DNA from 3 places in the Nonomuraea sp. NPDC050394 genome. Region 2 is predicted to be linked to each of the others. Evidence: riboswitches for the same ligand, from Rfam matches in the RefSeq annotation. Region 2 holds a riboswitch; each other region holds the start of a gene.

Region 1 (9,395 bases), on a different contig from region 2:
GGCGCTGGTCGGAGCCGGGGCGGTGGCGCTCGTCGCGGCCACCGTCTGGGGCCTGGCCCGCGCCCGCCGATGACCGGACGGAGGCGGCCCAGCCGGGTGTCGGCCGACCACGAGCAGGACCAAGACCAGGCCCGGAACCGGGACCGAGACCGAGACCGGGACCGAGACCGAGACCGAGACCGAGACCGGGACCAGGACCGAGACCAGGGACCAGGGACCGAGACCAGGCCGGGACCAGGATCAGGGACCGGGTCGGGGACCAGGACCGGGGCGAGCTCAGGCCTCGGCTGACCAGGACGTGGGCTGGGGGCCGGTCGGCAGGTCCACGCGGAAGCGCGGCAGCGACTCGGGATGGTTCTCGCGCACGTACCCGACCAGATGCTCGCGCACGTCGCACTTGAGGTCCCACGCCGAGGCCGAGTCGGCGGCGCTCATCAGCGCCCGCAGCTCCACCAGCCCGTTGGGCAGCACGTCGGTCACCTGGAGGGTCCAGTCCTTCTGGTCCCAGAGCGGGCTCTCCTGAATGAAGCGGTACAGCTCCTCGCGCAGGGCGTCGACCGGCACCGCCCAGTCCACCCGCAGGTGCACCACCGCCAGGACGCGGCTGCCGTGCCGGGTCCAGTTCTCGAAGGGGTTCGTGGTGAAGTACGAGACCGGCAGCACCAGCCGCCGCTCGTCCCACAGCCGCAGGACGACGTAGGTGAGCGTGAGCTCCTCGATGCGACCCCACTCGTTGTTGACCACGACCACGTCGTCCAGGCGCAGCGCGTCACTGAAGGCGAGTTGCAGCCCGGCCAGCATGTTGCCGATCGTGGACTGGGCGGCGATGCCGACGATCGCGCCGGCGATGCCCGCCGAGGCGAGCAGGCCGGCGCCGAGCGCGCGTACCTGCGGGAAGGAGAAGAGCATCGCGCCGAGCGCGACGACGATGATGACGGCGGTGGCGACCCGGCGGACCAGCGCGATCTGCGTCATGATCCGCCGGGCGCGGCGGTTACGGTCGCCCTCGACGAGCACGAGGCGGTCGAGGATGACATCCGTGACGGCGTAGGCGGCGCCGACGATCAGCCAGGTGACGCAGGCGATCGTGATCAGCCCGAGCACCCGGTCGACGCCCTCGCCGATCGTCCGCTCCTGCGGCGTCCCGCCGAACATGGCGGGCACGAAGACCACGTTGGCCGCGATGACCACGGCCGTGGCGAAGCCCGCCCAGGTGCAGTGCTCGACAAGGTGCCTGGCCAGGCCCCACTTGGCGCCCGCCCTGGACAGCAGCCTGCGGGCCACCTCCACGACGATGATCGCCCCTGCCACCGAGAGGGCCAGGATCGCCCAGGTCGACACAGTCACTCCTCACCTGTCGGGAAAATCACGCTCCCCCTATGGTGCCGGAGATCTCAGAAGGACTCGTCGAAGGACACGTTGCCCTCGACCGCGACCTGGTAGGCCGACACCCTGCGCTCGAAGAAGTTGGCGAGTTCCTGCACGTCCTGGAGCTCCATGAACGCGAACGGGTTGGCGGTGCCGTATCTCTTCTTCAGCCCGAGCCTGGACAGCCGCTGGTCGGCCACGTACTCCAGGTACTCGCGCATGTGCTCGACGTTCATGCCGCCGATGCCGTCGCCGCACAGGTCGCGGGCGAAGGCCAGCTCGGCCGCGACCGCCTCCTCGATCATCTGGGTGACCTGCCCGCCCAGCTCGTCGTCGAACAGGTCCGGCTCCTCGTTGCGCACGGTGTCCACCACGCTGAAGGCGAACTCCATGTGCATCGACTCGTCGCGGAAGACCCAGTTGGTGCCGGTGGCCAGGCCGCCGAACAGGCCGCGGGAGCGGAACCAGTACACGTAGGCGAAGGCGCCGTAGAAGAACAGGCCCTCGATGCAGGCGGCGAAGCAGATCAGGTTGAGCAGGAAGGTGCGCCGGTCCTCCCGCGTCTCCAGCCGCTGCAGGCTGGACAGCGAGTCGATCCACCGGAAGCAGAACTCGGCCTTGTCGCGGATGGAGGGGATGTTGTCCACCGCGGCGAACGCCTTGACCCGCTCGTCCGGGTCGGGCAGGTAGGTGTCGAGCAGCGTCAGGTAGAACTGCACGTGCACCGCCTCCTCGAACAGCTGCCTCGACAGGTAGAGGCGCGCCTCGGGGGCGTTGACGTGCTGGTACAGGTTGAGTACCAGGTTGTTGGCCACGATGGAGTCGCCGGTGGCGAAGAAGGCGACCAGGCGGTTGATCAGGTGGCGTTCCTGCGGCGACATCTTGGCCAGGTCGGCCAGGTCGGAGTGCAGGTCCACCTCCTCGACCGTCCACGTGTTGCGGATGGCCGCCCGGTAGCGCTCGTAGAAGTCGGGGTAGCGCATCGGACGGAGCGTCAGGTCCATTCCGGGGTCCAGCAGCATGCTGTGCTTCACGGTTGCTTCGCTTCGCTCTGTCACTGGCACGCCTCGCAGTACTCGGGGTTCTCCAGGGAGCAGGCGACCGCTTCCTGGACGGGGGTCGTCTGGACGGGGGTCGTCTGGACGGGGGTCGTCTGGACGGGGGTCGTCTGGACGGTGGTTGTCTGGACGGTGGTCTGCGCGATCCGGGTGGCCGGTCGTGAGCGCAGGTAATAGGTGGTCTTGATGCCCTTCTTCCAGGCATAGGCGTACATCGAGGAGAGCTTGCCGATGGTGGGCGTGGCCATGAACAGGTTCAGCGACTGCGACTGGTCGATGTACGGCGTGCGTGCCGCCGCCAGGTCGATCAGCGCCTTCTGCGGCAGTTCCCACGCGGTGCGGTAGAGCACCTTCAGCTCATCCGGGATGCCGGGGATGTCCTGGACGGAGCCGTCGGCGCGCTTGATGGCGTCGCGCATGTCCTGCGTCCACAGCCCGCGCTCCTGAAGGTCACGCACCAGATACCGGTTGACCTGCAGAAACTCACCCGACAGCGTCTCGCGCTTGAACACGTTGGACACCTGCGGCTCGATGCACTCGTAGCATCCGGCGATGGAGGCGATCGTCGCCGTCGGCGCGATGGCGATCATGAGCGAGTTGCGCAGCCCGGTCTCGGCGATCCTGGCGCGCAGCGCGTCCCAGCGCTCGGAGGCGCCGACGCCGTAGTGGTCGGGGTGCAGCACGCCCAGGGCGGCGCGGGTGTCGTCGTAGGAGGGGTGCCGGCCCCGCTCGACGGCCAGATCGGAGGAGGTGGCGTAGGCGGCGAGGGCGATCTCCTCGGCGATCCTCGTGGACAGCGCCAGCGCCTCGGGCGAGTCGAACGGCAGCCGCAGCGCGAAGAACACGTCGGCCAGGCTCATGACGCCGAGCCCGATCGGCCGCCACCGCTTGTTCGCCTTCTCCGCCTCGGGCGTCGGGTAGAAGCCCAGGTCGATGGTGCGGTCGAGGAAGCGCACCGCGGTGCGGACGGTGCCGGCCAGCCGCTCCCAGTCCAGGCCGGTGCCGGTGACGTGGGCGGCCAGGTTGACCGAGCCGAGGTTGCAGACGGCGGTCTCGCCGTCGCTGGTCACCTCCAAAATCTCGGTGCACAGGTTGGACAGGTGGATGACGTTCTCCGGCCGGGCCGTCTGGTTGGAGACGCGGTTGGCGGCGTCCTTGAAGGTCATCCAGCCGTTGCCGGTCTGGGCGAGCGTGCGCATCATCCGGCCGTACAGGGTGCGGGCCGGCATCTGCCGCGTGTACAGGCCCTGCTCCTCGGCGGCGCGGTAGGCGGTGTCGAAGGCGTCGCCGTACAGGTCGGTGAGGTGCGGGACCGTCTTGGGGTCGAACAGCGACCACACGCCGTCCGACTCCACCCGGCGCATGAACTCGTCCGGCACCCAGTTGGCGAGGTTCAGGTTGTGGGTACGGCGGGCGTCCTCGCCGGTGTTCTCCCGCAACTCCAGGAACTCCTCGATGTCGGCGTGCCAGGTCTCCAGGTAGACGCAGGCCGCGCCCTTGCGCCGGCCGCCCTGGTTGACGGCGGCCACGGAGGAGTCGAGCGTGCGCAGCCACGGAACGATGCCGTTGGAGTGCCCGTTCGTGCCCTTGATCAGCGATGCGCGCGAGCGGACCCGGGTCCAGGAGATGCCGATGCCACCGGCGTACTTGGACAGGCGGGCGACCTGCCCGTAACGGTCGTAGATGGACTCCAGCTCGTCCCGGGGCGAGTCCAGCAGGAAGCACGACGACAGCTGTGGCCGGCGGGCGCCGGAGTTGAACAACGTGGGAGAAGACGGCAGATAGGACAACGTCGACATCAACGCGTACAGTTCGGCGGCCTCGCCGGCCGTCCGGGACAGGCCGCAGGCGACGCGGAGCATGAAGTGCTGCGGGCGCTCCAGCACTTTGCGGGTCTCGGGGTGGCGCAGCAGGTAGCGGTCGTAGACGGTGCGCAGGCCGAAGTACTCGAACCGCTCGTCGGCATCCGCGTCGATGAGCGCGTCCAGCTGTTCACGATTCTTCCGGACAAAGTCAGCGAGCGCGTCCTGGATCAGCCCGGCCGCGTGCGTGGCGGCAATGGAGTCGGAGAACGTGCGGACGCCGTGGCCCGCCGCCTCGTCGGCGATCTCCTCGGCCAGCAGCCGCGCGGCGACCCGGGAGTTGGCCGGGTCGGCGATCACGCGCGCCGCCGCCTCCTCGATGGCCAGCCGCCGATCCATCTCAACGATCTGCGTCACGTGCAACACTCCTCGCGAGCGAGCTTTCCCCCTGCGAGGGCACGCGAGAGCGCACACGGCAAGTACGGAGATCCCCCGGCCGCGCAGCCCCCGGGCCCTCCCTCGAGGCCCAATGGACAGGACAACCGCTGGCAGGTCTTCGGGCTCGCGGGCGTCTCAACGCGTGAGTCCTACTGGCCGTCGCTTCCCGGACCTGGGTCCAGTGCTGATGACGGCGGTCGTTCCCGCTTACCGCTGCGGGGCAGCCCTGGAATCGCACCAGGTTCCCTTTTGCTCCGCCTCCGGGGAGGCGAACCAGCGACAGTGCAGGATCCTACATCTAGTGGCCGGTCCCGCAACTATCCCCGGTATGTTGTGCTCGGCGTGTCGAGCATGCCGAGTTCACGGAGTACTCTGCGGGTACGGGCGGACTCGGTGGCCAGCCACGTGGCGAAGTCGTCGCCGCTGAGCGGGATGGCCTCCCAGCCCCCGTTGCGGCAGGCCTCGTGCCACGGCGCCGACCGGGTCGCGTCCTCCATCATGCGCACCGCGGCGCCCCGCCGTTCGCCGTCCATCGCGGCGGGCCCGACCACCGCGCACCAGTCGGCGAAGTCGACCCGCACCCCGCATTCCAGAAGCGTGGGGGCATCGATGCCGGGGACCCGGGCGGCCGAGGAGACGGCCAGCGGCCTGATCCGGCCGGAGTCGAGCCGGGCCCGCCAGTCGCGCAGCCGTCCGGTGGCCGCCGCGACCTTGCCGCCCTGCATGGCCGCCGCCACCTCCTGGGCGCCCGGGTAGCCGGTGTAGTCGATCTTCCTGACGTCCACGCCGAGCCCCTGCGCGACCAGGCCGAACAGCAGGTGGTCGGGCTCGCCCAGGGGCCCGCCGGCCAGGTAGGTGCGCTCCGGCTGGGCCAGCAGGTGGGCGGCGAAGGCGTCGAAGTCCCTCAGACGCGAGTTGGCCGGCACCACCAGCACCTCGACGTTGCCGGTGAGCCTGGCCAGCGGCGTGGTGGCGACGTGCATGGGGCGCTGGTCGTTCAGCTCGGCGGCGGCCAGCGCGGGCAGGCCGGTCACGGTGACCGTGGTCGTGCCGCCCGTGCCGGTGGCGGGGTAGCCGGCCCTGCGCAGGGTGCGGTAGAGGGCCTGCGCGACCGGCGCCCATCGCTCGCCGCCGGGGACGACGCCGACGGGACCGAGGCCGTGCGCGCCGCCACCCGCGCCGGCGCATCCGGAGGCACAGGCGGCCAGGCCGAGCCCGAGAGCGAAGAACTGCCGACGCCGCATGATGCCCCTCCCCGAACCCCGATAGACCTCCCATTACATGAGGTTATTGGCAGATCACACGGTGTTACACATCGGGGGGCACTCTTCACGTATCATCGGCCGGCAGCGCGAACATCCTGATGTAGATCGGGCGCGCGTCAGGGGGCGCGTCGTCGGCCGGGTGGCTGTGCTTCCACAGCAGCGCGATGTACTCCTCGAAGAAGGCGTCGAGCCCCTCCTTGGTCATCCGGCCGAACCCCCGCGAGGCCTTCGCCCAGTCGGGGTCGCGCAGGTAGGCGGCCCCGAAGCGGTCCAGCAGCGCGCGGTCCTCGGCCATGCCGATGCGGTAGAACTCCTCCAGTACCGCGCGGTTCTCCGGCGCCACGTCGCGGAAGTTCGGCGTGCGGATGTCGCGCGGTATGTCGGCCTTGCGCCACCAGCGCTCGCGGCCGGTCGAGCGCTCGGGGATCTCCTCGATGAAGCCGTACTTCTCCAGCTGGCGCAGGTGGTAGCTGGTCGTGCCGGTCTTGGCGCCCAGCAGTTCGCCCAGCGTGGTGGAGGTGGCGGGGCCGTGCACGTTGAGGTGCGACAGCATGCGCCTGCGCATCGGATGGGCCAGGGCCTTCAGGCGCTCGTGATCGTCGAGATACAGCGGCGCCTCATCCTCATCCTTCATGAGGAGAGAGCTTAGTCCTGCCGGATGATTTCTGCAGACGTCTCTTTGCCGATATCTCTCTGCAGAGTAGCGTCGGCAGTATGAAGAGGTTAGTGATCATGTTGTTCGCGCTCGTCTGCGCGCCCGTCCCGGCCGTCCCCGCGTTCGCCGACGACGGGCTGACCGTCACCGAGGTGGCCTTCCGCGGCAGCGGCGGGCTTCAGATGCACGGCAGCGTGCTGGTCCCCTCCGGGGCGCGCGGGCCGCTGCCCGGCCTGGTGCTCGTGCACGGATCGGGCGGCGGGACCCCGCGTACGAAGCTGATGACCGAGGCCGAGGCCTTCGCCCGCCAGGGCCTGGCCGTGCTGGTCTACGACAAGCGCTCCGAGGGCTACTCGATGACCGTCCGCGACTACGGCCAGCTGGCCGGCGACGCGCTCGGCGCGCACGCGGCCCTGCGCGGGTTCGCGGGGGTCGATCGGGACAACGTCGGCATCTGGGGGCTGAGCGAGGGCGGCTGGGTCGCCCCGCTGGCCGCCACCCGCTCCAAGGACGTCGCGTACGTGGTGATCGTCGGCGGCAACGCCATGCAGCCGCTGCGCCAGCAGACCTGGGCGGTCGCCGCCGGGCTGCGCAACGCGGGCGTGAGCGGCCCGGTGCCCGACCGCGGCGTGCCCGCCGTCTACCGGCTGCTGGCCGGCGCCGGGCAGTTCCCGATGGCGTGGCACGACGCGCGGGCCGTACTCGCCCGGGTCACCCAGCCCGTGCTCGGCATCTGGGGCGCCCACGACCTGCTCACCCCGCCGCGGGAGACCCCGCCGCTGCTGGCCGAGGGCCTCGCGCACGAGCACTACACGCTGCGCTACTTCGCCGGCGCCGACCACGCCGCCCACCTCACGCCCGACCGCGGCGTCACCCGCTCCCCCGAGCTCGCGCCCGGCTACGCCGAGGCCGTCGGGACCTGGGTGAAGCGCGTCGCCGCCGGGCGGCTGCCCACCGCGGAGAGTGTCGGCGAGCTGCCCGGCCAGGCGTCGATGACGGTCGCGGTCCCGCCGCCGGCCTGGTGGGAGTCGGCCGCGGTGCAGGTGGGGGCGCTGCTGCTGTTCCTCGTCGCCTTCCTGGGCTATCCGGTCTGGGCGCTGGTCAGGCGGGTGCGGGGCCGTACCCCGGCGGAAGCGGGGGCGCGCTGGCCGCGGACGGTGGCGATCGCCGCGCCCGTCGCGGCCTTCGGCGCGCTGGCCTACCTGTTCTACTCGGTCATGTCGGGCGCCAAGCTGGGCTCACCCGGCCCGCTGGTGGCCGGCCGCCCGCTCGTCTGGCTGGTCCTGCAGGCCCTCGCGGTGCTGGCGCTGGTCGCGGCCGTGCTCACGGTGCCCGCCGCGCGCCGGGCGCGTGGTTCGGAGCGGGTACGGCTGGCCGTCCTGCTGACCGGCGCCGCGGCCTTCCTGCCCTGGGCGCTCTACTGGGGGCTGCTGGTGCCGTGACCGGGCTTGCGGCCCATCGCGGCGCGCAGGTACGGCGGCAGCCGGTCCTCACCGACGAGCCGGGGCGTGTCGGGGCGCCACTCGGTCACCTCGACCAGTCCCGGTTCGACCAGCTCGAAGTCACCGAAGAAGCTCAGGATCTCCGCTTCGGTACGCCCCACGGCCCCGCCGGCGGAGGAGCCGCGGTAGATGTTCTTGGCCTCCTCCTCCGCCTCCGGGTCACCGAGCGTCGGCACCGCGTGGGTGAGCACCAGGTAGCTGCCCGGCGGGACGGCTTCGCGCAGCACCGCGACCATGCCCGCCGGGTCGTCGGCGTCCTGGACGAAGTGCAGGATCGACACCAGCAGCACCGCGACCGGCTCCGTACGGTCGAGGAAGCCGGTCACCTCGGGGCTGGCCAGCAGTTCTCTGGGCCGCAGCAGGTCGGCGTGCAGGAAGACGACCCGGCCCGACTCCTCCAGCAGCGCGCGGGCGTGCGCCGCCACGACCGGGTCGTTGTCGACGTAGACGACCCGGGCCTCGGGCGCGATCTCGTGCACGTTGCCCTGCGTGGGCAGGCCGCTGCCGAGATCGAGGAACTGCCTGACGCCCGCCGCGGCCAGCGTCCGCACCGCCCGCTGCAGAAAGGCGCGGTTGGCCCTGGCTATGGGGATGGCTTCCGGGATGTGCTTCGACAGCTGGTCGATCGCGTCGCGGTCGACGCCGAAGTTGTTCTTGCCGCCGAGCATGTAGTCATACATCCGCGCCAGATTCGGCGTCTGCGGGTCGAAAGCCACATCATGATCTTAGGTCTTCTCAGTCATGACTTCACTGGATAGCGTCCGATTCATGGCCGATTTCGAGCATTTTCCCTTTCCGTCCGGTCCGAGGGGTGCCCCATCGGACCGGTACGCCATCCGCCGCGAGAAGGAACCGCTGGGCCTGGTCCAGGTACCGAGCGGCGACCACGTCCACCTGGCGACCCGCTACGAGGACGCCGCCATGGTGCTGACCGACCCGCGCTTCAGCCGCGACCTGTCCTACCCGGGCGCGCCCCGCATGTTCGGCGGCTTCACGATCGCCGAGGCGCCCGGCGGCCTGATCGGCATGGACCCGCCCGACCACACCCGGCTGCGCCGCCTGCTGTCAGGCACCTTCACCCCGCGCCAGGTGAACGGCTGGCGCCCCCGCCTGCGCGAGCTGGCCACCGATCTCGCCGACCGGCTGCCCGCCACGTTCGACTTCGTGACCGAGTTCGCCTTCCCGCTGCCCGTCCAGGTGATCTGCGATGTCATGGGCGTGCCCGGCATCGACAGCGAGCGCGTACGGCGCTGGTCGGACGCCATGCTCTCCTCCTCCGGCCTCACCGAGGAGGAGAAGGCCGGATC
Region 2 (9,395 bases):
CCGAGCATCCGGCCGACCGGCCCGGTACGGTCGCCGCCGAACCAGCCGATCGGCAGCGTGGCGAGATGGTTGCCGATGCGCTCGTGGAAGCTGGTGAGGACGTCCGTCCCGACGAGGTAGCCCAGCGACGTGCTCCGGGCCAGCAGCACATGGTGCGCGGCGACGACGGCCACGATCGTCCCCAGCCAGAGCCAGAATCCGGGCCAGTCCACGGGCGGGCTCGTCAGGGTTGCGACGAGCGGTGCCACGAGCAGGAATCCCAGCCCCTGCAGCACCCCTTGCGCCGCCTGCAGGACGAGCATGACTCGCAGGTGCCGCCGGCCCTTCTCGTCCAGCACCTCGAACAGGTATCGGATCATGGTGACCATCAGCGCGTCTCCGTTCCCGCCACGGCGCCCTCACGCGCACGCTGGTCGTGCTCCCACAGCCGGGTGTAGAGGCCGTCGAGAGCGAGCAGTTCCGCATGCCGTCCCTGCTCCACCACGCGGCCGGCGTCCAGTACGACGATCCGGTCGGCGCCCCGGATGGTGCTCAGCCGATGGGCGATGACCAGGACGGTACGGTCGCGGGCGACCTCGCTGAGCGCGTCCTGAATGCGGGCCTCGTTCTCCGGGTCGGCGCTCGCGGTCGCCTCGTCGAGCACCAGGACCGGCCGGTCGGCGAGGATGGCCCGGGCGATGCATACCCGCTGCCGCTCGCCTCCTGACAGCTCGGCGTCCTCGCCGGCCACGGAATCGAGCCCCCGGGGCAGCTCGTCGAGCCGTTCCAGGATCTGTGCCTTGGCGGCCGCGGCGCGGACCGCCGCGTCATCGGCGTCCGGACGGGCCAGACGGATGTTGTCTCTGATGCTCATGCGCAGCAGCGCCGACTCCTGGAACACGAAGGCCACATGGCGATACAGCTCGGCCGGGTCGATGTCGCGCAGGGCCACGCCGTACAGCGCCACCGTCCCCTCCTGCGGGTCGTCGAAGCGGGGCAGGAGCTTGGCCAGCGTGGACTTGCCGGAACCGGACGGACCGACCAGCGCGGTCACCGTGCCTCGCTCGAGGTCCAGGTCGATCCCGTCCAGCGCCACGGTGTCGCCGTAGGCGAAGCGGACCGCGCGCATGCTGACCACAGGACCTGGGGCGTCCGGGTCCGGCGCGACAGGCCGGGCCGGGACGGGCAGCTCCGGGCTGGAAAGCACCTCACGGATGCCACGGGCCACGCTCAGTGCGGTGACCAGCGGATGCACCGACATCATGACCGTCATCAACCCCGCGGTGGTGACCGTGCCGAACACCAGGAAGGCGATGAAGCTCTCGACCGGTAGCCGGCCCGCCGCGGTGAGCGCGCCTCCGGCGCTCGCCATGACCACGAGCACGCTGGGCGGCGACAGGAGGATCTCCGCGATGACGCCCGCGGCGCTCGTCGAGCGGGCCCACTCGAGGAAGAACCGCGCGAACCTCCGCGAGACATCCTGAAAACGGCGGCTGGCGACGCCTGGCGTTCCGAACGCCTTGACGACCCCGATGCCGTTGACGAACTCGACCGCGGCACCGTTGAGCCGGGTCAGCCACTGGATGAACTCCGGGTACTTCGTCCCCGCGTCCGCCATCGCCCGCTGGTACACGACCAGTCCGACCACCATGGGCAGCACCCCGATCAGGGCCATGCGCCAGTCGACGACCACGAGGTACGCGATCGCCACCACCGGCGGGACCGCCGCCGCCGTGACTTCCACCACGGAGTGCGCGATGAGCTGATGAAGCGCCGCCACGTCGTCCTCAACGGTCTTCTTCACGGCCCCCGAGTTGCGATCGGTGAACCAGCCGAGGGGAAGCCTGCGCAGCTTGCCCAGAAGGGCTCTGCGGATGCCGAACGAGACCCGGATGTCGGCCAGATGCGTCAGAACCCCCGCGCCGAAGGTGCCGAGCTGCTTGACCGCCAGTGCCACGAGCGCGACGACGATGATCGGCCATACCTCCGTGTCGCCGTGGAGCAGCCGGCGGCTGATCTCCACCACGGCGACCAGCGGCGCCATGCCGGCGAGCGCGCTGACGGCGGTCAGGATGCCGCAGCCGACCAATGTGGCGCGAGCGGGAGCCAGCACCGAAGGCGCCCGCCGCGCCGTTGACATCGTGGACATGCCACACCCTTCGTTTCTGGCCAGACAGCAGGAGATGGTAACGACAATCATTTTCAATGGCTAGAGGCAGCCGCGACCCCGCCACCGCGAACTCTTGCGTACTTAGTACACTAAAGCAAGGCTAGCCTTACTTGAGAGCTTGGAGAAATTCCACGCGAGTACAGTTGAGGGAGTGATCGCCAGCACGAGTTCCAGCCGACGTCGCCAGTTCCTCACCCGCGAGAGGGTCGTCGCGGCCGGACGGCGGGTCGCCGAGTCCGAGGGCGTGGACGGGCTGACCATCCGCCGGGTCGCCGCAGAACTGGGCGCGGCTCCGATGGCGATCTACCGGCATGTCAAGGACAAGCAGGAACTGATCCTCGCCCTGCTGGACGACGTGGCGAAGGGGCTTCCGCCGCTGCCCGCCGACGAGGGCACTCCGCAGGAGCGCCTGATCGCCGCCTTCGCCGGACTGGACGCCTACCTCGCGGGGCACGTGTGGGTAGTGGAGATCCTGCGGCAAGGCGAGTGGTTCGCGCCGCGGGCCACCGCGATGTTCACCTGGGCACTGGACCGGTTCCGCGATCTCGGTCTCGACGACCACCGAGCCACCGACGCGTATCTTCAACTCTGGTGGTACGTGCTCGGCCACCTGAGCTACCTGCCTGGCGCAACCCCCGAACGACGCGCCGCCCGCGAGAGACTGCTGGAGTCAGCGGCCGTGGACCCGGAACGTATCCGCCGCGTGGTCCGGGCCTTCGACCACGAGGCCGCGTTCCTGAGCGGGCTCCGCACCCTGATCGACGCGCTGGCCGGTCATGGCCGCGATTGACCGGGCCGGGCGGGGCTCACTCCGGCGCAAGCGTCAGCACCGGCGGCCCGGACTTCGAGCCTCAGGACAGACCGCGGCCGCCGTCAACGACTCAGAACACCAGGTCGGCAGGCCGCAGGCCATATAGAACGCCGCTACCGGTGGAGGTTCCGGCCACCAGCGCCGTCGGGCGGTCGTCCTGCCGCATGTCCGGCGTCCTGCGGCGCTCTCATGGCCGTCTTCCACGCGCGTTGCCTCCGGAGAACACGCTGTTCGTGGAACCTCACGGCTAGGAATTGATTTGGTTCGTGTCATGATGGCCGGGAAAAGGCGAGCGCGGACTGAGGAAGCCGGTGTGAATCCGGCGCGGTCCCGCCACTGTGATCGGCGAGCGGATCCTCACTGAGCCACTGCCCCCACGGGGTGGGAAGGCGGGGACGAGCCTCGACCCGAGAGCCAGGAGACTCACGCGGTCGCCTCCTCGATGAACTGGGGCGGATCTCCCCGGAGAGGAGTGGGCCTGTGGTGTCCGGCGGGCCTTTGGCGTTCCCTCCTTCCGATCCGCCCCGTTGTGCAGATTCCGTGAGAGGAACCCTCCATGACGGGCAGACGTTTTACGTCCCTCCTGCTCGCCCTCCTGGTATCCGGTGTGCTGGCCGCCTGCGGCGGCGCCCCGGCTGAACGAGCCGTTCCCGGGCAGGCTCCGGCCGCTTCCGCCGCCGCGGGCTTCCCGGTCACCATCGACAACTGCGGCGTGAAGACCACCTACGAACGCCCGCCTGCCAGGGCGGTCTCGCTCAACCAGCACGCCACGGAGGTGCTCCTGGCGCTGGGGCTGGAGAAGTCGATGGTCGGTACCGGCTACCTCGACGACAAGATCCTGCCGGAGTACCAGGCCGCCTACGACAGCGTGAAGGTGCTGTCCAAGGAGTACCCCGCCTACGAGGCCCTGCTGGCGCAGGAGCCGGACTTCGTCTACGGCGGCTTCGCCAGCACCTTCGACGAGAAGCAGGGACGCAGCCGCGACGCCCTCACCAAGGCCGGGATCAACAGCTACCTCAACGTCGAGGAGTGCGCCAAGGGCCCGGTGACCATGGAGCTGATCGACCAGGAGATCCACAACGTCGCGAAGATCTTCGGCGTGCCCGGCCGGGCGGAGCCGCTGCTCGCCAAGCTGCACGCCACCCTCTCCGGGGTACGGGAGAAGCTGGCCGGGGCGGCGCCGGTGAAGCTGTTCGTCTACGACAGCGGCGACAAGACCGCCTTCACCGCCGGCGGCGCGGGCATCGGTAACGAGATCATCAAGCTGGCGGGGGCGGAGAACGTCTTCGCCGACCTCGGCAAGACCTGGGGAGACGTCTCGTTCGAGCAGGTCGCCGAGCGCGCGCCCGAGTGGATCGTCATCTACGACTACGGCGAGCAGTCGGTGGCCGACAAGCAGCGGTTCCTGCTGGCGAACCCGGCGCTCAAGGACGTGCCGGCGATCAAGAACAAGAGGCTGGCGGTGCTGCCGCTGTCGTCGGTGGTGCTCGGTGTGCGCGCCCCGGCGGCGGTCGAAGCCCTGGCCAGGCAGCTCCACGCCGACCGCTTCAAGTGAGCGGGCCGAAGGTGGGCGAGCCGAACGTGGGCGAGCCGAAGGTAGGCGGGCCGGAGGTTCATGCGCGGCGGCTGGGCCTGCCGTATCCGAAGGTGGGTGCGCGGCGGCCCGGCCTGCCGTACCCGATCGTGATCGCCCTGCTGCTCGTCATGCTGGGCGCGGCGGCGACGGCGGCGATCGCGGCCGGGTCGGTCACGCTCCCGGCGGAGCAGGTGTGGGGCATCCTGCTGCACCGCGTGCACCCCGCGCTGGCCGAGCCCACCTGGCCGGTCGTGCGGGAGACCATCGTCATGGACGTACGGGTGCCTCGCGTGCTGCTCGCGGCGGTGATCGGCGCCGGGCTGTCGGTGTGCGGCATGGCGCTGCAGGCGCTGGTCCGCAATCCGCTGGCCGACCCCATGCTGCTGGGCGTGTCCTCCGGCGCGAGCGTGGGCGCGGTCAGCGTGGTGGTGTTCAGCCTCACCGTGTTCGGCGCGTTCTCCTTGCCCGTCGCGGCGTTCCTCGGAGCTCTGGCCGCGCTGGTCGCGGTGTACTTCCTGGCCAGGTCCGGCGGCCGGATGACCACGGTGCGGCTGGTGCTGGCCGGGGTCGCGATGGCCGAGGTGCTGTCGGCCGTGGCCAGCTTCCTGGTGGTGACGTCCAACGACCCGCACAAGACCCAGTCGGCGCTGCGCTGGATGCTCGGTGGCCTGGCCGGGACGACCTGGACGATGGTGTGGATTCCGGCCGTGGCGGTACTGGCCGGCACGCTCGTGCTGCTCGGGGTCTCCCGGCCGCTGAACCTGCTGCTGGCCGGGGAGGAGGCGGCGGCCTCGCTCGGGCTGGACGTGCACCGGTTCCGGGCGGCGCTGTTCGTGCTGGTGGCCATCATGATCGGCACGATCGTGGCGGTCAGCGGGTCCATCGGGTTCGTCGGGCTGATCATGCCGCACGTCGTCCGCCTGCTCATCGGCGCCGATCATCGCCGGGCACTCCCGGCGACGGCGCTGCTCGGAGCGGCCTTTCTCGTCACGGCCGATCTCGTGGCCCGCACTCTGATCGCGCCGGAGGAGATCCCGGTGGGGATCATCACGGCGCTGGTCGGCGGGCCGTTCTTCCTGTGGCTGATGCGGAGGCGATCGAAGTGACACTGGTCGTGGAGGACGTGTCGGTCCGCATCGGCGGCCGGGACCTGGTCCGTGAGATTTCCCTGGAGGTCGCCAAGGGCGAGGTGCTGGGACTGGCCGGGCCCAACGGCGCGGGCAAGTCCACGCTCCTGCGCACCTTCTACCGGGCCCTCAGGCCCACGTCGGGCCGTGTGCTGCTGGACGGCGAGGACGTCTGGAAGATGCCGGCGGGCTGGCTGGCCCGGCGGCTGGCGGCCGTGCTCCAGGAGACCGGCGGCGACTTCGAGCTCACCGTGTACGACGTGGTCGCCATGGGCCGGACTCCGCACAAGCGCGCGTTCGACGGTGACAACGCCCGGGACCGGGCGATCATCGCCGACGCGCTCGACCGGCTCGACGTGGCCGATCTGGCCTACGCCCCCTTCGACCGGCTGTCGGGCGGCGAGAAGCAGCGGGTGCTGATCGCGCGGGCGCTGGCCCAGCGGCCGGCCACGATGGTGCTCGATGAACCGACCAACCACCTCGATCTGCGGCACCAGCTCGACGCGCTGAACCTGGTGCGCGGGCTTGGTGTCACCGCCGTGATCGCCCTGCACGATCTCAACATGGCCGCCGCGTTCTGCGACCGGCTCTGCGTCATGGACGGCGGCCAGGTCGTGGCTCTCGGCACGCCCGCCGAGGTGCTGACCCCCGCCCTGCTGGCCGACGTCTACCGGGTGGAGGGCGAGGTGGCCGCCCACCCCGAGACGGGGATTCCGCAGGTGAGCCTCCGCACCGGAGGGAGCCGCGCCTTGAGCTGAAATCCCCGCCGCAGAACAGCCGGATTCGACGTTCGGCATTTTCGCCATGCGATTTTACGAATGGAGCGCGGAGCAATGGAATCGGCGTCCAGGGAATCGGTCCGAGCAGCGCTGGAAGAGGTCGCCGAATTCGGTTCCTTCTTTTCTCCGCACATCGGCGCCGGCACCGCCGGATGGCATGACGTGCGCGCCGACTACGACCGAGGGTTCATGGATCTGGTCGAGGCCGTCGCCGCCAGATACGACACCCGCGAACTCCGCATCGGCGCCTCGATCGCCCAGTTGGGCCATGCCGCGCGGCTCTGGTCGCCGGTCGTCGGCGCCGTGCTCACCCACGGCGTGATCCCCGACCTGACCCGCCTGGACCGCGCCGACGAGGGCGCCGGTGTCCGGCTCCCCGCCCTGGCCGGCTGGGTAGCCGGGACGGAGGAGCAGGTCACCGAGCTGCTCTACGACATGGTGGTCCGCACGCACCTGGACGCGCTCGCCAAGGGACTGCGGGTGAAGGTCGCCTCCGGCCTGCTGTACGGCAACGCCGCCTCCGCCCTGGCCGAGGCCGGCCGTACCGTGGTGAGCGCCCGGCCGGATCTCGCCGGACCCGCGGCCCGGCTGATCACCCGCCTGCTCGGCCGGGGCGGGCTGGCCGGGAAAGGCGACCTGATCTCCCCGGACCTGACATTCCGGCGTACCACGTGCTGCCTTTATTACCGGGTGCCCAACGGGATCAAATGCGGAGACTGCGCATTGCTCGAAGAATGAACGATTGAGTTCTTCCCGAACCTGTGCCTATGGTTATCGCAAGTGGTTCGTACCTGCATTTCTCTCGCAAAGGAGGAGACATGGCGCATCACGGTTTCGCCGAGCCCGAAGAGCCTCAGGGGTGCCTGAAGTCCCACACCCCCGCGGTGGATTCACCGTTCGAGTGGCGTGAGGACGACGACGAGTAGGTCACCTCGGGCCGGGGCCGCCGCCAACGCGGCCCCGGCCGCCCGGCGAGAGGAGAACGCGTGATCAGAGAGGTGCGCCGGGACCGCCCATGTGAGCCCGTCGTTCCCAGTCTGGTCTCCTACTCCGCCTTCCCCGCACAGGGCAAGGAGGTGACCGGTGGCGCCGCGCTCGGCGACGAGGAGGCGGCGCGTTCGGCCGCGATCGGGGAGGCGGTGGAACGCCACAGCGCCAACCAGGTACCCGGAGAACTGCTCAAGGCCGCTTACCGCGATCTGAGGCGAGCGGCGATCGACCCCGATGACCTCGCTCTCTACTCGCCGGACCAGTACGCCGCCCGGGGCTTCCCCTTCGTGCCGATCACCCGGGACCTGGAGATCGCCTGGGTGCCCGCCGAAGACCTGACCTCCGGCGAACGGGTTCTGGTGCCCGCCTCGCTGGTCTACGTCAACTACTTCACCGGCCCGCGCCGGGCCGAGCCGCTGACCAACTACCCGATTCTCGCCGGCACCGCCGCCGCCCCGACGCGGGAGGAGGCGAGGCGGGCGGCACTGCGGGAGGTGCTGGAGCGGGATGCCGTCACCATCTGGTGGGCGGGTAACGCCCCGGCCGCGCCCATCGAGGAACCCGCCGGCGGGCCGCTCGCCGCAGCGCTGCGCGAGGCGGCCGGGTCCGGGCTGACGGTCACGTTGCTGCGGCTGCCCTCGGAGTTCGGTGCCACGGTCGCCGGAGTGTTCGTCGAAGATCCACGGCGCCGGGTCGTCGGCTTCGGCAGCGCCTGCCGGGACACCGAGGCCGAGGCCGCCGCCAAGGCGTTCACCGAGGCGGTCGGCACCTACGAGAACGGCCGCGTGCTGCTGCGCCGGGATGCCGGCCCGCCGTACCTGAAACGTCGTGACGACCGCCGCTATCTCGACGATCTGCGGCGTGGCTGGCGTGACGTCAACGACGTCCGCCTGCACGTGCAGATCTACCTGGACGAACGCCTTCAGGGTGAGGCGCTGGACCGGCTGCGCGCGCCCACGGGACGCCCCGTCACCACATCGGCGGCCTTCCGCGCGTACGCCGTCGACCTCACCGTCCCGGGATCGGACCTGCAGGTCGCCCGGGTGATCGTGCCCGGCCTGTACTGCGATGCCCCTGCCGCCTTCCCCTTCCTCGGCGGGACCCGGCTGCCCGCCTCACCCGATCTCACGCGGCAACCACTGCCGTTCGCCTGACCCCGTAGGAGGACATATGCGGCTCGGACTGGCCATGGGCTACGGCGGCGAACCCATGGAGGAGGTGCTCCCGGTGATCCGGCACGCCGAGAGCATCGGCGTGGACTCGGTGTGGAGCGTCGAGGAGTACGGTCCCGACGCGGTCAGTGTGCTCGGCTACCTGGCAGCCGTGACCGAGCGCGTCGAGCTCGGCACCGCGATCATGCAGATCCCGGCCCGCACTCCCGCGGCGACCGCGATGACCGCCATGACCCTCGACGTCCTGTCCCGGGGCCGCTTCCAGCTGGGCCTCGGCCTTTCCGTGCCCTGGATCGTGGAGGGCTGGCACGGCCTGCCGTACGAGCGCCCGTTGCGCCGCACCCGCGAGTACGTCGAGATCGTGCGCAAGGCCACCGCTCGCGAGGAGCGCGTCGCCTACGACGGGGAGCTCTACCGTCTGCCCTACACCGGGCCGGGCTCGACCGGTCGGGCCCGGCCGATCCGCTCCGAGATGACCCCGCTGCGCCCCCGCATCCCGATCTACCTGGCCGCGATCGGGCCCGGCAACCTCAGGCTCACCGGCGAACTGGCCGACGGCTGGCTGTCCGGCATGTACGCCCCCGAACACGAGGCCGCCATCCTGGCCCCGCTGGACGCGGGCATCGCCAAAGCCGGACGGGCGAAGCAGGACGTGAAGATCTGTCCCATCCTGTACGTCGCGCACGCCCCGACCGTCGAGGAGGGGCGGGAGAAGTTACGGCCTCTCTACGCGCACCTGATCGGCGCGGCTTCGCCCGGCGTCCGCAACACCTACGCCGACGTGGTGGTGC
Region 3 (9,395 bases), on a different contig from region 2:
GGGCATCCCCGACGCGGCCGCCCGGCTGCGGCAGTGGCCGCACCAGTGGAGCGGCGGCATGCTGCAGCGGGCCGCCATCGCCGCCGCGGTCGCGCACGGCCCGGCTCTCGTGGTGGCCGACGAGCCCACCAGCGCGCTCGACACCGAACTGGCCGGCTCCGTGCTCGCCACCCTGAGCGCCGCCAGCAGGAGCCTGCTGCTCATCAGCCACGATCTGGCGCTCATCGCCGAGCACGCGGACCGGGTCGGAGTCCTGTACGCGGGCCGCCTCGTGGAGGTCGGCGACGCGGCGAAGGTGCTGGCCACACCGCGTCACCCCTACACGGCCGCGCTGGTCGCCTCCGTGCCGAAGCCGGGCGCCGGACTGCCCGTGCCGCTGCCCGGCAGGCCGCCCGCTCCGGCGGAGACCGTGGCGGGGTGCGCGTTCGCGCCGCGGTGCGCACTGGCGGAGGAGCGCTGCGCGCGCGAGGTTCCGCCGCCGCGTGGCGGCGTCGCCTGCTGGGTGGCCGCCCATGGGTGAGATTCCGGTCATCGAGGTGCGCGGGGTCAGCCGCGGGTATGCGATGGGGCGCCGCCAGACCCAGGCCGTGCGCGATGCCGGCGTGCGGGTGCGCGCGGGCGAGATCGTCGGCATCTGCGGGCCGTCCGGCTCCGGCAAATCCACGTTGCTGCGCCTGCTGGCCGCCGTGGAGCCGCCCGACGCGGGCGAGGTCCTGCTCGGCGGCCGTGCCGCCTGGACCCGCCGGTACGGCAGGCCGCGCCGCGACCCGCCGCGTCCCGGCTACGTGATGCCCGTCTTCCAGAACCCGTTCACCAGCCTGGACGTGCGCTGGCCGATCTGGCGCAGCGTCAGCGAGCCCGCGGCCATCACCGGCGGCATGTCACGGGCGGGGCGGCGCGCGCTGGCCGCCGAACGGCTCGACGGCGTCGGGCTCGGTGGCCTCGATCTGGACGCGACCCCTTCCGAGCTGTCGATCGGGCAGTGCCAGCGGGTGGCGATCGCCCGCGCGCTGGCCGCCTCGCCCGCCGCGGTGGTGGCCGACGAGCCGACGAGCGCGCTGGACGTCACCACGGTCGCGGGGATCCTGCGCCTGTTCAAGCAGGTGGCGGCGGACGGCACGGCGCTCGTGCTGGTCAGCCACGACGAGAACATGCTGCGCGCGCTCAGCGACCGGGTGCGTTCCATGGTGGCGGGCCGCCTCGAATCGGCGGATTGCTAGTATGCTAGCAAGCTATGAAGCGTCAGCAGTTCAACGTCTACCTCCCGCCCGAGCTGATCACGGCGGTCAAGCACGCCGCCATCGACCACGGCGTGACCCTGTCGGCGCTGGTGGAGCAGGCGCTGCGGGAGCACCTGGCGAGGCACGGCGACGCGGAGGACGAGAAATCATGATCGTGATGCCGGTGGTCTACACCTCGGACGTCGAGCGCGCGCTCGGCTTCTACCAAGCCATGGGCCTGGCCGTACAGACGAAGGGACGCAGCGGGAAATGGGCCGAGCTGGCCGCCCCCGGCGGCGGCCGGGTGGCGCTGCACCTCGGCCCGCCGGCCCACCGCGTGTGCCCACCGGAGGCCGACGCGCCGATACCGGCGGGCGAGGTGGCGCTCTGCCTGGTCAGCGACGAGCCCTTGGGCGCGCTCGTGGCCCGGATGGGCGAGGCGGGCATCGCGCCCCTGCGCGGCGTCGCCGACGAGGCGTTCGGGCGCTCGGTCGTCTTCGCCGACCCCGACGGCCTGCTGATCCAGATCAACGAGCACGACGAGGAGCTCTACACCTGAGACGGAGACCGACATGATGGTGCATCGCCGCCTGCTGGCCCTGGCAGGCGACATCCGCTTGGCTTTGACGCTCAACATCGTTCTGGGCCTGGCCGTGACGGCGACCTACATCGCCCAGGGCGTGCTGATCGCCCAGGTGTTCGCCCGCCTGCTCACCGGGCAGGGCCTCGGCTCCGCCCTGTGGCTGCTGGCCTGGCTGGCGGCCGTGGTCGCCGCCAGGCTCGTGCTGCTGGTGTTCGCCGAGGTGGCGGCGCAGCGCACGGCCCATGCCGTGAAGGAGCGGGTACGCGGCCGGCTCTACCAGAAGCTGCTGCTGCTCGGGCCCGGCTACCTGACCCTGCGGCGCAGCGGCGACGTGCGCACGGTGCTCGTCGACGGGGTCGAGGCGCTGGAGGCGTACTACAGCCGTTACCTGCCGACCGTGGCCCTGTGCCTGCTCGGGCCCGCGAGCATCCTGATCTACCTGGCCACCCGCGACCCCGTCTCGGTGGCGCTGATCGGGGTCTGCATCGCGCTGGTCCTGCTCAGCCCGCGGCTGCTGGACAAGGTGCTGGCCCGCAAGGGTGAGGAGAACTGGCAGGCCTACGGCCGGCTCAGCTCCGACTACCTCGACGTCATGCAGGGCATGACCACGCTCAAGGCGTTCAACGCCACCGGCCGCGAGCGCCGGTCCCTGTCGGAGCGGGCCGAGGAGCTTCGCAAGGCCACGATGCGCCAGCTCGGCATCTCCCTGGTCGACACCGGAGTCACCACGCTCGGCATGCTCGCCGGTCCCGCGCTCGCGGTCGGCGTCGCGGCGCTGCGCCTGGCCTCGGGATCGGTCGACCTGCTGACGCTGCTGATCGTGCTCGTGCTGGCCCGCGAGTGCTTCCGCCCGCTGGGCGAGCTGTCGAAGTACTGGCACGCCGGCTACACCGGCATCTCCTCCAGCAAGCAGATCCAGGAGCTGCTGGAGGCCGAGCAACTGGTGAGCGAGCCCGAGTCGCCCAGACCGCTGACGGAGCCGAGGGTGAGCTTCGACCGGGTCACCTTCCGTTATCCGGGGCGCGAGCACCCGGCCGTGCGCGACTTCACGCTGGACATCGAGCCGGGCGAGACCGTGGCGGTGGTCGGGCCCTCGGGCGCGGGCAAGACCACGCTGGTGGCGCTGCTGCTGCGCTACTTCGACGCCACCGAGGGCGCCGTGCGGATCGGCGGCGTCGACGTGCGCGAGGCGGCCCTGGCCGACGTGCGCGCGATGGTGGCCGTGGTCGCCCAGGACACCTACCTGTTCACCGGCACCGTCGCCGACAACATCCGGCTCGGCCGGCCCGGCGCGAGCGACGCGGAGGTCGTCGAGGCGGCGCGGGCGGCCAACATCCACGACTTCGTCGCGGCCCTGCCGGACGGGTACGCCACCGAGGTGAGCGAACGCGGCCTGACACTGTCGGGCGGCCAGCGCCAGCGCATCGCCATCGCCCGCGCCCTGCTCAAGGACGCGCCCATCCTGGTCCTCGACGAGGCGACCTCCAGCGTCGACGCCGCCGGCGAGGCCGTCATCCAGGACGCGCTGCGCCGCGTCACCACCGGGCGCACCACGCTGGTGGTCGCCCACCGGCTGTCCACGGTCCGCGACGCCGACCGGATCGTCCTCATGCGCGACGGCGCCGTCCGCGAGATCGGCGACCACCGTGAACTCATGGAACGCGACGGCGACTACGCGCGGCTCGTGGCCGCCCAGGAGGTGAAGGCATGAACGCGCCCGCGGTTCCGGCACGTCCCATCCTGGCGCTGGTGCCCATGGTGTTCGGTCAGCCGGTGCTGGCCGCGCTGACGCTGCTGTCCGGCCTGCTCTCCCACGGCCTCGGCGTCGCGGCCGCCGCCGTGGGCGCCTGGATGGTCGGCGAGGCCGTCACCGGCTCCGGCGCGGGCCCGCTGGCCACGATCTTCTGGCTGCTGGTCGTGCTGGTGGTGGCCGCCGGGCTGGCGCGATGGTGGCAGATGTGGGTGGCCCACGACCTGGCGTACCGGCTGCTCGCGCTGATGCGGGTGCGCCTGTTCGACGGCCTGGAACGGCGCGCGCCCGGCTATCTGCTGGGCCGCCGCACCGGAGACCTGGCCGGCACGGTCATGGCGGACGTGGAGACCACCGAGTGGTTCTACGCGCACACCGTCATCGACTACGTCGTGGCCGCGCTGGTGGCGCTCGCCTCCACCACGGTCCTGGCCTTCTTCCACCCGCTGCTCGCGCTGCTGGTGGGCGTGTTCCTGATCCTGCTGGCCACCGTGCCCGTGTGGCTGGCGGGCAAGGCCGACGAGCAGGGCAGGAAGCTGCGCGAAGAGCTCGGCGTCCTGGGCGCCGAGGTCGTCGACGGCGTGCAGGGCATGCGCGAGCTGGTCAGCTTCGGCCGCGGCACCGACTACGCCCGGCGGCTGCGCGAGCGCACCGACTCCCTGCAGGCCCAGCAGCTCGCCTACGGCCGTCGCTCGGGAGTCGAGCAGGCGGTTACCGACGGGCTGGTCGCGGGCGGGCTGACCGCGGTGCTGATCCTCGCCGCCGTGTTCGTGACCTCGGGTGACCTGACGGTCGCGGTGCTGCCCGCCGTCGTGATCCTCGCCGTCTCCGCGTTCGGACCGGTGATCGACGTGTCGGGCACCGCACGGGCGCTCGGGCAGATCCGCGCCGCCTCCCGCCGCATCTTCACCATCACCCGCCAGCCGCCCGCGGTGGACGACGGCGACGCCCGCGTACCCGAGGAGCCCCTGACGGCCCGCGTGGAGTTCAGGGAGGTGCGCTTCTCCTATGCGGCCGACGGCCCGCCCGCCCTGGACGGCACGTCCTTCGAGGTACGGCCCGGCGAGACGGTCGCCCTCGTCGGCCACTCGGGAGCAGGCAAGTCCACCTGCGCCCACCTGCTGCTGCGCTTCTGGGACGCCCAGGAGGGCGCGGTGGCGATCGGCGGGCGAGACCTGCGCACCCTGCCCCAGGAGCACATCAGGGAACTGGTCGCGATCGTGCCGCAGGACGTCTACCTCTTCAACCGTTCGGTACGGGAGAACATCAGGCTCGGCCGTCCCGACGCCGGCGACGACGACGTCGTCAGGGCCGCCGAGCAGGCCCGCGTGGACGAGTTCATCGCCCGCCTGCCCGACGGCTACGACACCGTCTGCGGCGAGCGGGGCGCCCAGTTGTCCGGCGGGCAGCGCCAGCGCATCGCGATCGCCCGGGCGCTGCTGCGTGACTGCCCCATCCTCATCCTCGACGAGGCGGTGTCCAACCTCGACGCGGAGAACGAGGAGGCGCTTCAGGCCGCCGTGCGCGCCGTCCGGCGGGGGCGCACGACTCTGCTCATCGCCCACCGCCTGTCCACGATCAGGAGCGCCGACCGGATCGTGGTGCTCGACCGCGGCAGGGTCGCCGGGCAGGGGACGCACGAGGAACTGGTCGCCGCCGACGGCGCGTACGTGCGCCTGCTCGCCAGGCAGGTCGGCGGCGTCCTGGAGTGACGGCGCCGGTCGGCCAGCGGTCCTGCTCAGCCGAGCAGGACCGCGTGGCCGGTGAGGCTCACCCGCACGTTCCTGCCGAGGACCGCGCGGCTGCCCATCAGGCGAGACCCGATCACGACGCCGAGGTCGTGCCGGTCGATCCGGCCCACCGCGGAGACGAACAGCCGCGTGCCGTCGTCCTCGGGCGGGAGCCACCGCACGTCCAGGCTGAGCGTGCCGGTGCTCTGCCGCACGGTGAGCGCGCCGTCGGCGATCAGCCCGTGGCCGCCCGCCCGCACCCGCCCGGAGCGGTAGCGCATCTCGGGGAAGGAGCCGGTGTCGAAGAAGGCGGGCGAGCGCAGGAACGCGTCCCGCTCGGCGTCGCCGGTGTCGATCGAGGCCATCTCGATCACGGCGCTCGCCACCGACTCCGTGAGGTCGGGCGCCACCTCGATCTCCCCCTCGAACGCCGTGAAGCGCCCGCGCACCCTGCGCACGCTCAGATGGCTCAGCGCGAAGGTGAGCCGCGCCGTGGCGGCGTCGATCCGCCACGTGCCGGGCTTGACGCTCATGAGGTACGGCTCGCCTCCATCACGGCCCGCACGAGACGCCGCGGAGCCAGCCGGGCGAACGCCGCCGAGGTCTTGTTGCGCAGGCCGGGGACGCACACCGCGCGCCCGGCCGCCAGTGCCGCCAGCCCCTCACGCGCCACCTGGTCAGCCGCCTGGATCCGGCGGGACGGGTCCGCGGTGGCCGCGGTGAAGCCGGGCAGGAGGGTGGTCACCCGCACGCCGTACCGGCGTACCTCCATGTGGAGCGCCTGGCCGAAGGCGGTCAGGAAGGAGTAGCTGGCGCCGTAGGTCGCGCCGAAGGGCGTCGGCGCCTCGCCCGCGATCGACGAGACGTTGAGGACGGCGCCCCTGCCGCGGTCGAGCATCACCGGCAGCACGCTGTGCGTCAGCCGGATCGGGGCCACCGCGTTCAGCTCCACCTGGCTCACCTCACCGGCGATCGGCAGTTTCGCGAACAGGCCGCTGGTCAGCGCGCCCGCGCTGTTGACCAGGACGTCGACCGGGCGTGCGGCGTCCGCCAGCCGTTCCTCGACGGCGGCGGCCTGCGTATGGTCGGTGAGATCGGCGGGCAGGACCTCGGTCACCGTGCCGAAGGCGTCCTTCATCTCCGCGGCCAGCGCGTCGAGCGGGCCGGCGCCGCGTGCCACCACCACCAGATGGTGGCCGCGGCGGGCCAGCTCCCTGGCGAAGGCTTCGCCGATTCCGGTGGAGGCACCGGTCACCAGCGCCGTCGGGCGGTCGTCCTGCCGCATGTTCGGCGTCCTTTCCTGGCGGATGTGGCCTGACGATATGCGGCGGCGTCATGGCCGTCTTCCACACGCGTTGCCTCCTGGACACGCTGTTCGTGGAGGCCGAAGGGCTCAGGCGAGCACCTGGCGGGCCACCGTGGTGATGTGGAGTTCGTCCGGCCCGTCGAGCAGGCGGGCCATCCGTCCCAGGCGGAACAGCGCGGGCAGCGGGGTGTCGGGGCCGAGGCCGGCGGCGCCGGGAAGGGGTTCAACCACGGTTGACCATGCCCACCAGGGCGGCCGCGCTCGCCTGGGGTGAGCGCGCCGCCGTACAGGTGGAGGCGAGGACGACCTGATCGGCCAGCCGCTCGACGGCCGCGCGGACGCCGGCCGCGGGTACCTCCCGGCCGGTGTCGTCCACCAGGGCGGCCACCACGGTCTTACCCGGCATGCCGCCGACCGCGGCGAGCGCGGCCAGGGTGCCGGGCCTGGTCACGAAGTCCATGGCGACGCCCTCGACCCGGGTCGCGCCGAGGGCGGTCAGCGCGGGCCCTGCCGCTCCCGAGCACATGCAGACCATGATCCGGGGTCGGTGGCTCAGCTCGCCGAGCCTGGTGTAGGCGGAGGCGAGCATCGGCGCGGCCGGCAGCGGCTCGTTGAGCTGGACCTCGGCGACGCCCGCGGTGGCCAGCCGCTCCAGCAGTTCCGCGTACGACTCCAGCAGGCCCTCCTGCCGGGTCGAGGCCAGGACGCTCACCGGGCCCGGCAGGACCGGCCGGGTCTCGAAGCCGCGCCGCTTCGCGTGAAGATAGGCGGCGACGGCGGGGGCGTAGTCGAGCCGGCGCGGCCCGGGGAACATCCGGTGCGCCTCGAACGCGGGATCGTGGAGCGGAAGGTCGCTCAGCCCGATGTCGCGCAGTTCCTGCCACGTCTCGGGAGAGACATGGCCGAGCAGGGTGGTGCGTTGTCTCACGTCGGGTCCTTTTCCCTCGCGGAACCCCTGGGGGCCGCGCGCCGGGCGGCGCACGGGCGGTGGCAGGTGTTCGGACTCGCGGGCGTCTCACACGTTCCTACTGGCCGTCGCTTCCCAGGCCGGAGCCCAGTGCTTGCGTGGACGGCGGTCGTTCCCGCTCACCGCTGCGGGGCAGTCCCGGATTCGCACCGGGTTCCCTCTTGCGCCGGCCTTCCCTGGGGAGGCCGGACCAGCCGCACCGCGAAGCCTATCGATCAGGGCGTGGTGTACGGCACCAGCCCGGTCACATGCTCGTCGGCCCGCACCTGGGTGCCGGTGGGTGGGAAGGCGCGCTGGGCGCAGTCGTCGCGTTCGCACACCTTGCAGCCCAGGCCGATGGGCGTGACCTGGGGCGTGGCCAGGTCCAGGCCGTCGGCGTACACGAGCCGGTGCGCGTGCCGCAGCTCACAGCCGAGCCCGATGGCGAACAGCGACCCCGGCGCGCCGTGACGGGGCGGGCGGCGTTCCACGGTCCGCGCCACCCAGAAGTAGCGCCGCCCGTCGGGCATCTCGGCCACCTGGGTCAGCAGCCGGCCGGGAGTGGTGAAGGCGTCATAGACGTTCCACAGCGGGCAGCTGCCGCCCGCGCGGGTGAAGTGGAAGCCGGTGGCGGACTGGCGCTTGGAGATGTTGCCCGCCCGGTCCACGCGTACGAAGGAGAACGGCACACCGCGCATGCGGGGCCGTTGCAGGGTGGAAAGCCGGTGGCAGACGGTCTCGAAGCCCACGCCGAAGTCCGCGGCGAGCCGGTCGAGGTCGTAGCGGCGGCGCTCGGCCGCGTCACGGAAGATCCGGTACGGCAGCAGCAGCGCCCCGGCGAAATAGTTGGCCAGCCCGATCCTGGCCAGTGCCGCGGCGTCGGCATCGGTGAACCCCGCGTCCGCGACCAGGCCGGCGATCAGATCGGCGTGTTCGAGCAGGGCCAGCTGGGTCGCGAGCTGGAAGGCGCGCTGGGAGGACCGCAGGCCCGGCGCGAGGTGCAGGACGCGGGTGCGGGGGTCGTAGCGGCGCCGCGCGCTCCCGTCCTCGGTGATCCGCACGCCGTGGGCCGCCAGCCGTTGCGCCGCGAGCCCTCCGGGGTCGCCGCCGTCGGCCAGCGATTCCGCGGCCCGGTCCAGCTCGTCGACGTAGTTGTGCCGGTCGTAGAAGAAGTCACGCACCAGCTCGTACGGCGCGGGCGCGACCGGTTGCGCGCCGGCCAGGACGGCGGCGTGTTCCGTGGCGGCCAGGTAGCGGCGGTGCAGCCCGGCCACGGCCCGCGCGATCTCGGGGCTGGCGCCGACCAGGTCGGCGAGGGCGGCGGGGGAGATCTCCTGCCCGGCCAGGGCCTCACGCAGGTCGGCGATGAGCCGGGTGCCGTCCTCGGGGGCGAAGAACTCGGGATCGACGCCGAAGACGTCGCTCAGCTGGAGCAGGACCGGAGCGGTCAGCGGGCGCTGGTTGTGCTCGATCTGGTTGAGGTAGCTGGCCGAGATGCCGAGCAGCTCCGCGAGATGGACCTGGCTGATCTTCCGGTCGCGGCGCAGGGCCCTCAGCCTCGGTCCCACGAAGATCTTGCCCATGAGGACAGCCTATGCGAAGTCCCGGCTTCGCAACCTTCGCAAAGCCGGTCGGGTACTTCGCGAAACTTCGCAGATGACGGGGCTGGCCCGGCGCAGCGGCCGCTGGTGATGCTGACAGGAAACCCCTTCGCAAAGGAGTCAGATGATCACCCATGTCGTCCGTGTCAGCCCCAGCGCCGACCGGCTGCCGGTCCAGGAGCAACTGGCCTGGAAGCTCGCCGACCTGGCCGCACGCGCCCCGGCGCCCGACCCGGACATCGCCGAGATGATCGCGAAC

The links. A riboswitch is a leader RNA that binds a small molecule or an ion and turns the genes downstream of it on or off. The one in region 2 is predicted to bind cobalamin.
Region 1: another riboswitch for cobalamin. It lies ahead of ACIBKY_RS14575 (ribonucleoside-diphosphate reductase subunit alpha); the one in region 2 lies ahead of ACIBKY_RS44355 (ABC transporter substrate-binding protein).
Region 3: another riboswitch for cobalamin. It lies ahead of ACIBKY_RS54835 (hypothetical protein); the one in region 2 lies ahead of ACIBKY_RS44355 (ABC transporter substrate-binding protein).

The regions. Positions count from the first base shown of each region.
Region 1 is NZ_JBITIO010000003.1:315,146-324,540, forward strand. Features, by position in the region: gene ACIBKY_RS14560 (cytochrome c biogenesis CcdA family protein) at 1-73, shown strand, start outside; gene ACIBKY_RS14565 (mechanosensitive ion channel family protein) at 277-1,341, opposite strand; gene ACIBKY_RS14570 (ribonucleotide-diphosphate reductase subunit beta) at 1,395-2,402, opposite strand; gene ACIBKY_RS14575 (ribonucleoside-diphosphate reductase subunit alpha) at 2,423-4,645, opposite strand; cobalamin riboswitch at 4,758-4,959, opposite strand; gene ACIBKY_RS14580 (Bug family tripartite tricarboxylate transporter substrate binding protein) at 4,984-5,910, opposite strand; gene ACIBKY_RS14585 (ArsR/SmtB family transcription factor) at 5,996-6,565, opposite strand; gene ACIBKY_RS14590 (alpha/beta hydrolase) at 6,646-8,028, shown strand; gene ACIBKY_RS14595 (SAM-dependent methyltransferase) at 8,004-8,804, opposite strand; gene ACIBKY_RS14600 (cytochrome P450) at 8,857-9,395, shown strand, end outside.
Region 2 is NZ_JBITIO010000016.1:197,585-206,979, reverse strand. Features, by position in the region: gene ACIBKY_RS44370 (ABC transporter ATP-binding protein) at 1-368, opposite strand, end outside; gene ACIBKY_RS44365 (ABC transporter ATP-binding protein) at 368-2,128, opposite strand; gene ACIBKY_RS44360 (TetR/AcrR family transcriptional regulator) at 2,301-2,939, shown strand; cobalamin riboswitch at 3,210-3,406, shown strand; gene ACIBKY_RS44355 (ABC transporter substrate-binding protein) at 3,517-4,515, shown strand; gene ACIBKY_RS44350 (FecCD family ABC transporter permease) at 4,512-5,642, shown strand; gene ACIBKY_RS44345 (ABC transporter ATP-binding protein) at 5,639-6,421, shown strand; gene ACIBKY_RS44340 ((2Fe-2S)-binding protein) at 6,497-7,180, shown strand; gene ACIBKY_RS44335 (YcaO-like family protein) at 7,429-8,586, shown strand; gene ACIBKY_RS44330 (LLM class F420-dependent oxidoreductase) at 8,603-9,395, shown strand, end outside.
Region 3 is NZ_JBITIO010000035.1:12,952-22,346, forward strand. Features, by position in the region: gene ACIBKY_RS54790 (ABC transporter ATP-binding protein) at 1-520, shown strand, start outside; gene ACIBKY_RS54795 (ABC transporter ATP-binding protein) at 513-1,220, shown strand; gene ACIBKY_RS54800 (CopG family transcriptional regulator) at 1,235-1,393, shown strand; gene ACIBKY_RS54805 (VOC family protein) at 1,390-1,779, shown strand; gene cydD (thiol reductant ABC exporter subunit CydD) at 1,793-3,514, shown strand; gene cydC (thiol reductant ABC exporter subunit CydC) at 3,511-5,265, shown strand; gene ACIBKY_RS54820 (YceI family protein) at 5,292-5,816, opposite strand; gene ACIBKY_RS54825 (SDR family NAD(P)-dependent oxidoreductase) at 5,813-6,568, opposite strand; gene ACIBKY_RS54830 (hypothetical protein) at 6,677-6,820, opposite strand; gene ACIBKY_RS54835 (hypothetical protein) at 6,813-7,517, opposite strand; cobalamin riboswitch at 7,582-7,719, opposite strand; gene ACIBKY_RS54840 (short-chain fatty acyl-CoA regulator family protein) at 7,772-9,118, opposite strand; gene ACIBKY_RS54845 (MmgE/PrpD family protein) at 9,261-9,395, shown strand, end outside.